One region of the Paenibacillus sp. YSY-4.3 genome, then DNA from elsewhere that is predicted to be linked to it. Evidence: riboswitches for the same ligand, from Rfam matches in the RefSeq annotation. Region 1 holds a riboswitch; each other region holds the start of a gene.
What was found. Region 1 has a riboswitch for cyclic di-AMP ahead of ACYUJT_RS20260 (3D domain-containing protein). Riboswitches for the same ligand answer to the same signal wherever they lie in the genome.
Positions count from the first base shown of each region.

Region 2: another riboswitch for cyclic di-AMP. It lies ahead of ACYUJT_RS09700 (APC family permease); the one in region 1 lies ahead of ACYUJT_RS20260 (3D domain-containing protein).
Region 3: another riboswitch for cyclic di-AMP. It lies ahead of ACYUJT_RS21255 (KamA family radical SAM protein); the one in region 1 lies ahead of ACYUJT_RS20260 (3D domain-containing protein).
Region 4: another riboswitch for cyclic di-AMP. It lies ahead of ACYUJT_RS24970 (C40 family peptidase); the one in region 1 lies ahead of ACYUJT_RS20260 (3D domain-containing protein).

Region 1 is NZ_BAABMC010000007.1:127,252-130,184, forward strand. Features, by position in the region: gene ACYUJT_RS20255 (polysaccharide deacetylase family protein) at 1-668, shown strand, start outside; gene ACYUJT_RS20260 (3D domain-containing protein) at 767-1,444, opposite strand; cyclic di-AMP (ydaO/yuaA leader) riboswitch at 1,447-1,628, opposite strand; gene ACYUJT_RS20265 (amino acid ABC transporter ATP-binding protein) at 1,794-2,516, opposite strand; gene ACYUJT_RS20270 (amino acid ABC transporter permease) at 2,503-2,933, opposite strand, start outside.
Region 2 is NZ_BAABMC010000002.1:675,432-678,364, forward strand. Features, by position in the region: gene ACYUJT_RS09700 (APC family permease) at 1-935, opposite strand, end outside; cyclic di-AMP (ydaO/yuaA leader) riboswitch at 1,103-1,270, opposite strand; gene ACYUJT_RS09705 (hypothetical protein) at 1,653-1,850, shown strand; gene ACYUJT_RS09710 (SPFH domain-containing protein) at 2,675-2,933, opposite strand, start outside.
Region 3 is NZ_BAABMC010000008.1:105,194-108,126, forward strand. Features, by position in the region: gene ACYUJT_RS21255 (KamA family radical SAM protein) at 1-1,023, opposite strand, end outside; cyclic di-AMP (ydaO/yuaA leader) riboswitch at 1,157-1,306, opposite strand; gene ACYUJT_RS21260 (antibiotic biosynthesis monooxygenase) at 1,365-1,775, opposite strand; gene ACYUJT_RS21265 (ankyrin repeat domain-containing protein) at 1,772-2,185, opposite strand; gene ACYUJT_RS21270 (hypothetical protein) at 2,167-2,334, opposite strand.
Region 4 is NZ_BAABMC010000016.1:30,254-33,186, reverse strand. Features, by position in the region: gene ACYUJT_RS24975 (C40 family peptidase) at 87-563, opposite strand; cyclic di-AMP (ydaO/yuaA leader) riboswitch at 568-706, opposite strand; gene ACYUJT_RS24970 (C40 family peptidase) at 908-1,399, opposite strand; cyclic di-AMP (ydaO/yuaA leader) riboswitch at 1,405-1,542, opposite strand; gene ACYUJT_RS24965 (hypothetical protein) at 1,763-2,584, opposite strand; gene ACYUJT_RS24960 (M1 family metallopeptidase) at 2,784-2,933, opposite strand, start outside.

The DNA.
Region 1 (2,933 bases):
CCGAAGCAAAGCCGTTAACGCTGGGAGAGCTCCGGCGGAAATACTCAGAAACGTTTAAATTCAGCGGTCCTGAGGTTAAGCAGGTCGCCCTGACCTTCGATGATGTTCCCGATCCCCGCTTCACCCCGAAAGTACTGGATATACTGAAGAAGAACGGCGTAAAAGCCACTTTTTTCGTCGTTGGCAGCCGGGCGAAGAAGCATCCTGAGCTGCTGCGAAGAATTCACCGTGAAGGACATATCGTCGGCAACCATTCCTACAGCCACCCTTTGTTTAAGAAGAAATCCGTCCAAGAATTCAAAAGTGAAATTGAGCGAACTGAGAAAGTGATCGAACGGATTATCGGCTATAAGCCTCGCTTCATTCGTCCGCCCTACGGAGAAATTAATGAGGATCAACTCAAATGGGCCAAGCAGCAAGGCTACAAAATCATTAACTGGAACGTCGATTCTCTCGATTGGAAAGCGCTCAGCAAAGAAAAGGTAAAACGTAACGTGCTCAGCGCCGTCGGGCCGGGATCGATTGTGCTGCAGCATGCCGGCGGCGGTACGGGTTCCAATTTGACGGGAACCATCGAAGCCCTGCCCGATATCATCAAGGTGCTGCGGAACCGTGGCTACCGCTTTGTAACGATCCCCGAGCTGCTATCTTATAAGAAAGCTTTGTAAGCGGACATTGCTTGCAATGCAAAAAAGGACTTCCATGCGGATCTCGCAGTGGAACGTCCTTTTTAAGATAAATAGTTTAAATCGTGACCAGGCTGATATTAATCCAAAATATAGAGCGTGACATCCTGAAAACCGAACTCGTTAACCTTCTGCGGGCTCGCCGGAATGAATATATCAATCCGGTCGCCTTTGATTGCGCTGCCCTGATCGGTTGCCGTGGCGACGAATGCATTTTTCGGCAAATCGGAATGGCTGTGTCCAGTGACTAGCACTTTCGTGCCCATCGGAATGACATTTGGATCAACAGCGATCGTTCCGAGCTTCAAAGGATTGCCGTAGTAATCGACGGCGCCCCATTTCCCATTTTCACTGGCTGCTGCGGAGTAAGCCGTAGCTTTGACTTTTTTCGTAGATTTGTAGTTAAACGATTTGCCCCAAGCCTGCACTACCCGGTCCGCAGAAAATACCTTAAGCGTGGACAATGTTTGGATTTCGCTGCCCGAAGCAGAAAGCGCCTGCATGTTTTGACCTGGAATCGTAATTTTCAAGCCCTCGTAAATATTCGTTGCTTCTATGCTTGGATTAGCTTGCATAAGCTTGTCCAAATTGACTCCGTACTGCTTGGCGAGAAAATAGAAGGTATCTCCACTCTTTGCCGTATGTACTGAATCCGCATATGCTGGCACGGCATGCAGTGCTCCCAACAACCCTGCTGCAATCACCGCAGTCTTAATCCCCATCCCCAATTTATGAAGACCTTTACGCTGTTTAAACATGATGCTCCTCCTTTAACTTTGCCTGCGGAGTTAGTTGTCGGATTCGGAAAAAAGGATAGCTCCCGGCGCCGGATTATGTAGCGCTTCACCCCGAGACAAGCCAAGCTGTTACCTTTGCATTTGCATCGCTTGTCATAAATCGTCCCCCGCACCTGCCTTAGCAGTGTTTCGGCCGTTATGAATATATCACAACTTTGTAACCTATGGGCCATGCAAATGTTACCAATGGTATAAAAACCAACATTTATCAAGGAAATACAATGACGGAAACCATGACAAAAAATTTAATTTTTACCCGCCAACGCAAAAAGGCATGACCAGTCGGTCATGCCTTTGCCAATCTATCTAATTACAAAACTTTGCTTAAGAAATCCTGAGTCCGCTGATTCCGCGGCGAACCGAACACCTGCTGCGGGGTGCCCTGCTCGATGATAACGCCTTGATCCATAAACAAGATGCGGTCGCCCACCTCGCGGGCGAAGCCCATTTCATGCGTAACGATTACCATCGTCATACCGCCCGTCGCCAGCTCCTTCATGACTTCAAGCACCTCGCCCACCATCTCGGGGTCAAGTGCGGAAGTTGGCTCGTCAAACAGCATCACATGCGGCTCCATCGCCAGGGCGCGGGCTATGGCAATGCGCTGTTTCTGGCCCCCCGACAATTGGGACGGATAAGCCTTGCTCTTGTCTTCCAGTCCAACCTTGCGCAATAGTAAAAGCGCAAATTTTTCTGCGTCCTGCTTGGTCTGCTTTTTTACCTGGACTGGAGCCATCATGACGTTCTCAAGCACCGTCTTATGAGGAAACAGATTAAAATGCTGAAACACCATCCCCATCTTCTCGCGGGTTTTGTTAATATTATGACTCTTGCCGGTAATAAGCTCTCCCTCGAAATAGATTTCACCGCTGGACGGCTCCTCCAACCGGTTCAAGCAGCGCAGGAACGTGCTTTTTCCAGATCCGCTCGGCCCGATGACGACGACGACCTCGCCGCGGTTGATTTTCAGGTCAATGCCTTTTAAAATATGCAGCTGACCGAATTTTTTATGCAAATTTTTAACGGTTATCACTAGCCTGCAACCTCCTTTCGAAACGACCCAAAATGCGGGAAAGCGTAAAAGTTACGATAAAATACATCACAGCAACGATCAGGAACGGCATCATGCCGTTATACGTAATCCCTTGAACAGCACCCGCCTGGAACATAATCTCGGTCACCCCGATAAAGGATACGATCGACGATTCCTTGACGATAACGACGAACTCATTGCCGATGGCCGGCAGCACGTTTTTGATCGCCTGCGGAATAATAATGAAACGCATCGTTTGTCCCTGCGTCATCCCGAGCGAACGCGCCGCTTCGCTCTGACCTCGGTCCACACCCTGAATGCCCGCACGGAATATTTCCGCCAAATAAGCCGAGCTGTTAATGGACAGCGTAATTGCTCCTGATTCGATTGGACTGAAGGCAATGTCGAACATGTATG
Region 2 (2,933 bases), on a different contig from region 1:
GCCGCCAATATCAGAATCAAGGCCGTCGTGCCTTGGATAAAATAGTACACGGCATTTCTGCCGAAGGTATGCTCGGCGATTTGCGAGACCACCGTCTTCTCCGGGGAAGGCACAATCCCGTAATAATAAGCCAGAAATACAATGCCCGAGAACAGGATCGCAAGCAAGATGCCCATCGCCATCAACGTCTTGGCTGCATTATTCGGCGCGGGATTCTTGAAGTTCGGAATCGCATTGGAGATCGCCTCCACCCCGGTCAAAGCCGAGCTTCCCGAGGCAAAAGCCCGTAACACCAAGAATAGCGTCATCCCCGCCACTGGCGTACCGACCGGTACATGTAAACTTGGCGAGACATGGCCCATCGCAATATCGTAAAGCCCTACGGCAATCAGAATGAATAAAGCGACAACGAATAAATACACAGGATAAGCTAGAATCGTCGCGGATTCAGTAATACCCCGCAAATTCAGCAAGGTCAGGAGAATGACAAAAATGACTGCGATGATGACTTTATGCTCGTGGAAGCTCGGAATGGCCGACGTGATCGCATCCGTACCCGCAGACACGCTGACGGCAACGGTTAGAATATAGTCGACCAGCAAGGAGCCTCCCGCAACCAGGCCGGGGAAAATCCCCAGGTTCTGCTTGGAAACCACATAAGCTCCCCCGCCTTGCGGGTAAGCAAAAATAATCTGCCGATAGGATAAAATAAGAGCGGTCAATAATACCAATACGCCGATCCCAATCGGAATCGAATACCAAAACGCCGCTGTGCTGACGGTCACCAGCACGAGCAAAATTTGCTCCGGCCCATAAGCCACGGACGATAAAGCATCGGAAGAAAGAATGGCCAGCGCCTTCTTCTTATTCAGCTTTTGCTCCCCTAATTCCGTCGATTTCAACGGCCGCCCAATCAACAGTCTTTTTACAGTCATCCTAATTTCCACCACCAGTTTGAGATATGGGACATTTTGTATCGTACCCTCTTGGTTTAACCATTATCCGTACAAACCGGCAATCCCTGTGACTCCATTAGCGCAAAAAAAGCCGCAGGAAAGTTGGCCTTTCCCGCGGCAGCTCAAAAAAACGTGGGCACGCGACAAATTCCTCTTTCGTAACGCTTACGAGGTTAGCTGACGGATTCGGGCCTGAAAGTAGCCCTACACTTGATATTACCTAGTTCAAATCAAGCGATTCACCCCTGGGACGGATACAAGCTCATCCCTTTGGTTCCCCCGTTCCTGACTGCAGAATTCAGCGATAAAGGATTATTCATTTCATAAACCAGTTCGTCATGAATGAAATCTTACTCCCAAAAAAAGTATCTGTAAACAAATAAAGAATTCGGATTTGACGCAAAAATAACCCCTTCTGTGCCAAGAGTACGCTTACATTACCCGCGCTCTTTGACTGGCTCGTTTTTTTTCTGCGTTTCGCATCGTGAGGTAGATTTCACGTAGACTAGGAGGAAGGAAGCTTACACACGGGTCTAAAGTATACCCCCAAAACCCTGAACCCGATTCATAAATGGGCCTATCAACCGTAGGAGAAAATGCCAAAACATAATAAACGATGCCAAGATCAGCACATCTCACTCTGAATTCAATGACGGCAAGAAATCGGTGCTGCTTATTTTCTCAACTGAAGAAGACATGGTGACGATTACCAAGCTGTACAAGGAGTATTTCAAAACGCAAAACTTGGATGATTCCGGTCAGACCATTGACGATAAGAACATTATTATTCAAGGCGATAATCCCGATAAAAATGAAAGCTGGTCCATGATTGGCGGACGATTGTCCTCGAGTGAAGGGGTCATTGAGCTAAACGTGACATGGACGGAATTGTAGGACGGTAAGTCAGATTAAAGGGGTCTATCAAGATTTTTGTGTAAACTCATTTCAAGTAATCTCCCGAGGGGGATTAGCCTGCTTAACGTAAATGGTTACCGATGCGTTCCGGGAAAAAGACGGAGAACTCCAGCGCATCTGTCCCCAGTTTTGGACTCGACCTAGTAATCGTCGTACGACGAGAAACCTAGTATTCAAGCAGTCAGTAATACGACGATGACTTTGGAAGAGGCTACGCTAACGGTTGTCATTGTGCTTAATCGTCCCTAAAAAAAGGGGGGGCTTTTCTAACGTTTGTATGAGCGCTTATTTGGACGAAATTGCCCCTCTGCCTACGAAAAAACGGAAATAGGCTCGCTGGCAACCGTTACATTTTGTTAAACCCCGTTTTTGCCCAAATAACGTCGCTCACAACCGTTAGAATTTGCCGCTCACAACCATCAGGATTTCCGCTCACTTCCACCCACAACCTCCTGGGCAGTAACCAGCTGATTTTCCTTAATGAAAGCCCGCAGTTGTTCTTTTTACCAAAGTCCCATGTGTTCTCCCAACCTTTCTATAACTTCCATTTTAATGGGTTTAGGAGTTTACACATTACAGACTCGATTAAAGCAAAATTACCCTATCGAGTAGACACTTTAAAAAAGTCTCTCGGTAGGGTAATATCTCTTTATTTAATCTGAGTACGTTTAATCCATATTTCTTCAACATTAGTTATGTTATTCTCTTGCAAATATAGCAATGTACTTTTCTCAATTTTTTCATAAACGCATGAGCCATCATCACTGTCCATCGTCTAATTCTTTGTATGCCATAAAAATTATTTAGTTCAGCTTCTGGCCGCAATTCGGGCAGAAGTTTGCACCTTCGTTCTTAGCGCCGCAGTTCGGGCAGAAGTTAGGGCGCTTGCCGCCTTCGGAGGAAGGAGCCGCCGGAGGCTGTTGGTTTTGCTGCTGGTGCTGATTCTGGCCTGGATTCTGGTTTTGATTCATGTTCATATTCATATTCTTCATCATTTCGTTCGCCATGGTCATGCCCATCATCATGCCCGCCATGTCCGAGGCCATGCCGCCGCCCTGTACT
Region 3 (2,933 bases), on a different contig from region 1:
GCCGTAATCCCCGTCGCGGGACTGGTGGTACTTCAAATAGGCCTTGCCGTTTTCAATCGCGAGAATTTCGATCTTGCCGGACGTATGGCTCATCGACAGCCTGACTCGTTTACCCAGACCGGATGTCCGCGCCTTTGCCTCCTCGACGATCCGATAGACCTCTTCCAAGGAAAGGACGAAATCACGGTTCCCCGCTACCGGCCTGTTCACGAAGAAGTAGTAAGGCGTAACCCCTGCCCAAGACAGCTTATCCAGCAGCTCGCCAAGCACTACAGGGTCATCGTTAATGCCTCTCAGCACCGGGGTCTGGTTGACTACGATCGCGCCGGCCTCATGCAATGCCTGAAAGCCGCGTCTCGCTTCCTCCGTAATCTCGCGCGGATGGTTAATATGGGCCATAACGTAAATGCGCTGCTCCGGCGTAGAATAGGTGCGGATCACATCGAGCAGCTCCTCGTCCTCGTAAATGCGCATGGGATTGAACACGGGAATCTTCGAGCCGAGACGAATAATTTTAACGTGCTCAATTTCACGCAGCTGGGCAAGGATGCCCCGCAGTTTCTCCGTGGCTAGAATAAGGCTGTCCCCGCCAGTCAACAGGACGTTGTTGATCTCGGGATGCTTGGCGATATAATCGATTCCCGGCTGCACATCGGACATGGCCTCCTTCACGTCGTTGCGGAACAGGCGCTTGCGGAAGCAATACCGGCAGTACGCGCCGCATACCTCTGACACGATCAGCAGGGCGGTCGTCGTATACTTGTGCTGACATCCCGGCACAACGTAGTTGGTATCCTCGTCGGAAGCATCCCAGCGGCCATACTCCTCGAGTTCCCCCTCATTTGGAATGACCAGCTTGCGAATGGGATCCTGAGGATCATTCCAGTCGATCAGGTTCAAGTAATAATCGTTCACCCGAAATACGAATTTCTCCGTAATCGGTTTCAAACGCTCGCGCTCCTCTTCCGGAATCATAGTCAGTCTGTCCAGATTCGTAATGTACTTCGTTTTAGTCTTTGTCATTGTACATCCTCCTTCCTAGTAATCAACAAAAAAGACCCCGGATCGGGGTCCTAGACACAGCTGCGCCAGCAAGGGTCAGAAGACAAAAATAGACCCTAAAATAGGGTCTAAGAGACGTAATAAATAATCATATAACAGACCCATCCACTGCTGACGAGGTTAGCTGACGGACTCGGGTAAGATGGTACCCTACACCTCATAGGAATGAGTGATTCGCCCCAAAAAAAAGAACTGGTTCCCCCGCTTTCCTGGCTATCACCAAGAAACTAAGCGTGTGTCTATGATACGGTGTACTGACGGGATTGTCAACCTTAGGGTAATTAACAAGAGAATTGGTATAATTATAAAATTCTTAAAATTTGACGGTTAATGTTATTTTCTGTCATGGGACCGGCCATCCCCCGTTCCGGTTCAAACTTTTGCCGCAGCGGCCTATACTGCGCGGCTACTTCATAAGTCGCCAGCTCGGAGCCAATGAGTTGGCTGACTTCCGGCTTAAGCTCTCTAAACTTGCGGTGGAGCGTTCGCGCTGCTCTGCTCGTTAACCACTTCTCAAAATACCATCGATCCTCCCAAGTAGTGCAAACCTGCAGCTCATCGTATTCCGGGCAATTATCTCTGATCAGCACTTCCATGAACAGGAATCCTTCAAAAGCATGGACCGATATGGGCGTTCTGAAGCGAGCCAGCACTTCGTTTGCTTTGCCTTTTCGGACCCGGATGATCTGGATGGCCTTCATCATCACCATCATTTTCCGACCACCTCTTTCGATAGGAATATACTTAAATACTCATAGACGAAAATGGCAGCATTCCCACCGGCCTCGGCGTGACGGATCAGCGATATTCCGTGCGGCCCCTTAGCATAGACGGTCTCGGGATGATTCTCCACGATCGCTTTTACGACGTTCAGTTCTCCAAGCATAGCTGCAGCGAAAATATCCATTCGTGCCCCGTGCGCCAGCAGCAGTCTTGCAATGCTGAAATTCCCGGTATGCGACGCGGCGCCGAGGGCGCTCTCCCAATCGCCGCTCCCCCAATCGATGACCGCATGCACAAGTGCGGGCTCCTGTTTGAGCAGCCTTGCAACCGCATCATAATCTCCATGCGCGGCCACGATAAATTCCCGTACCAGCTCATGATTTAAAGGCCCTCTTGGCATGCGTTCCCCTCCTTGTCCGTTCTCTGCGAACCTCTCGTTCTCTGCTTCTGCCCATCAACAGTCTCCCATTGCCGCTCAGCCTCTCTTCGGCAAACCGCCGCACTGATAATCAGAAGCCATGATATATATACCAATGAAGTTTGATTCATCTCAATTCCTCCACCTACGTAATTGATAACCATTCTCAACGATTGATCAATTCCATTTTATTGATAATGATTCTCATTGTCAATAAGGTGAGGTGGAAACATTTGAACAGATTATTCTACAAAACTACCTAAATGGTCACTTTCGCCGGAAAATTCCTGCGCTTTCGCCATAAGACTCCAGTTTAATTATGGGGCCATGTAAATAAATTAGTAGTTGTTAGTGCCTTGACTGTTGGGACGGTGGTTTGTTAGAGATTGTTAGATCGTTGGTGGCGGCCATCCATCCAGCTCCCTGGTTTTACGAGGTCATTTAAAAACTAAATGTATTTTATACAGCTAGTTAAGCTCTTATATAAGAAATACATGCGCTAAATGTAAAACATGCAGTTAGTTTGCCTGAATGGAGCCAATTCGTCGAAATCGCTTAAAACTAAATGTAGATTTTGCAGTTAATGCCCTCTAACACGGCCAAAACCGCTAAACTAACTGTATGAAATACATCTAGTTACCTTATCCTGACCATCTAGTAGTTTAATTTATTACTGTTCAATTAAAGGGCCGTGAGGCTCTTGCATCAATTCCTTTATTCACAGCTTTTT
Region 4 (2,933 bases), on a different contig from region 1:
GATTAAGTCCTAATAAAAAAGCCGCGACAATTCTGGCAGGAATTGTCGGGCTATGTAAAAGCAGTAGACATAAATGGGCTAGGTGATTAGGATTGGGCGGCGTGGGTAGAATAGCCGTATTTGCTTAGGATCCGTTTCGCTCCGACATAACGTTCCTTGTAGTAGCTGTTGCTTAATTTATCGGTACGGATTCCTTTAGAAGAAGAGGCATGGGCGAACTTTCCATCGCCGATATAAATGCCGACATGAGATACTCCTTTGCCGGTCGTATTAAAAAATACGAGATCTCCTTCCTGAAGCTGATTCTTCGCAACAGACGTACCCTGCTTGTACTGCGCTGACGATACGCGGGCCAGCTTAACACCCATTTTCTTAAAGACGTAGCTTGTAAATCCGGAGCAATCAAAACCGTTTGTGGTCGTTCCCCCGAATTTGTAAGGTGTTCCGTAGACGGCATTAACCGTCTTGTTCAATGTCGTGTTCGAGTCGGCGTATGCGCTTGCTGTCCCCAACGTAAGAAGAATAGCCAAGCTCGTCGCCGCTGCTGTCAAAGTCTTTCTCAAGATGTTGTGCTCCTTCCAAGGCCTGCGAGGTTAGCTTAAGGATTCGGTTGAAGGTTCCCTATCATCTCTTATGTAGCGAGATCAATTCACCCATAAATGGTTCCCCCGTTTCCCGGGTGCCGGGAATTCGGCTTATCTAGTTGTATGCACCCGAAACGAAACGACTTACAACAATGATGACAAGATTGTAACTTATCACTTTGGTTATTCTAACAAAAACGGCCATCTTTTGCAAGAAAGGCTCTGCTGCAGCATGTTGGTAAAGTTATCCTGTGCCTTTTGAGGGATAAAAAAACCTGTAGGCGGGTTCGGCAAGGAACCACTCTACAGGTTTTCTGGACGTATTATTCTACATCGTCATGATCTTGGCTATCAACCGCAACCTCTTCGTACTTGTCCGTGCTCATGATGCGTTTGGCACCGACATAGCGTTTGACATAATAATCATCGCTTAATTTGGTAATGATTACCCCTTTCTTCGTTGAAGCGTGGGCGAAGCTCTCGCCATCAACCATAACGCCAACATGGGACACTCCATTACCGGAAGTGTTGAAGAATACGAGATCCCCGGCCTTCAGCTCATCCTTCTTGACAGCTGTTCCCATATTGTATTGGGATGCCGATGTGCGAGGCAGCTTGATATCAAGGCTCTTGAATACGTAAGAGGTAAATCCGGAACAATCAAAGCCATCGGTGCTCGTACCGCCAGATACATATTTAGTGCCCAGTGCGGAATCAATAGTTGTATCCAGTTTAGAGTCTGCGAAAGCGCTGCCAGCCCCTAAGGTGAACAGGATGGACAAACTTATAGCTGCTACAGCCAACTTTTTCTTCAAAGAAGTTATGCTCCTTCCAATGCCTGCGAGGTTAGCTTAAGGGTTCGGGTTGAAGGTCCCCTATGATCCCTCTGAAGCGAGATCAATTCACCCAAAATGGTTCCCCCGTTTCCCTGGTGACGGGAATTCGGCTGTGATTTTAACACCATGTGTAACTTATTCGACACTGCTGTCATGCATCTTGTGAATTATGACAGAAATGATTACAAATCTGTTACTTAAAAAGTACTGTTGTTATTGTAACAAGGCAGGGATCATTTGGCAATGGTTAAATTGCGAGAATTATATAGTAAGCATAGAATAAGGCCTCCGCGCATGCGCGGAGGCCTTGTGGCTCTAGGGAGGGGAGAAGATGAAGAAATTTTAACTTTTTTGTTGCCATAGACAATATTGCGAGGATATTTTCCATATTTTGAAAACACTGCGGAAGAATGGGTATGTTTGCTGCAAAATGAGGGCCAGCAGACCGGTCCAGACCCATGATGCCGTGCCGAATAAGATGAATATGATAGAGCAAGAGGCTGCAAGGATAAAGGAGATGCCAAGGCCGGGCAGGAGATGTTTCCAGCAAAGGAGCAGGGACGGCCAGGCATTGCCTTTAAATAAGTAGCCGAATTGCAGGAACAGTACAGTTTGGCGTATGAACCAGCTGTAGCAGAGCCAGCCGACAGCATAAGCGATAGTGACTAGAACGACCGAGATATGGCCGCTTCCCTGCAGAATGGGTGCCAAGGCGGTGTATACTCTGGGTAGGAGCCAAAGCGTAGGGACCAGGATCAAAATAAGCTCCAGGAAGTAGAACAGGGTCACGGGTTTCCAGAATTTCTGAATACCTCTGAATAGCGGGAGGCCGGGCGCTCTATCCTCGCTAGGAAGCAGTCCATATAATATTCCTGCATGGACAAGAGGAGTGAGCAGCAGGCGAAGCAAGACCATGCCGATGATCATCCATAAGTAATGATGAACCTCGGGAATTTGCCAGAATCTATTTTGCCCCTCGATCACAAACAGCATCCGGCTCAGGTCATGGGGGGGAGGGTCGGGATAGCGGTGCAGCACTTGCACTACAGCCGTATTGACCAGCCGGTATAGAAATACTCCCCACAGCAGTTGATACAGGAACAGAATGATGACGGAGGGGAACTGTCTTTTGACGCTGCTCCACCCATTGCGAATATAGGGCATGGTATTCCCTCCTAAAAGTTTTGTGAGCAATACTGCTCTGAATAGCCCCGAACAAAACTTGCATCGGAAGCATACCTAGTTTTGTGAGCAATACTGCTCTGAATAGCCCCGAACAAAACTTGCATCGGAAGCGTAAACCTAGTTTTGTGAGCAATACCGCTCTGAATAAGCTCCGAACAAAACTCGCATCGGAAGCAGCCTACCACAGAAATGGACCGGTCAGCATTTCGAGCAGCTTCGTTACAATAATATTGGAGCGCGTACTGACCTTCTCGTCGAGACTAGCCTTAAAGTAGTTATTAATATGTTTGTTCTCCAGCATCAGCGTGTAGTCCGGGTCGAGCATAGC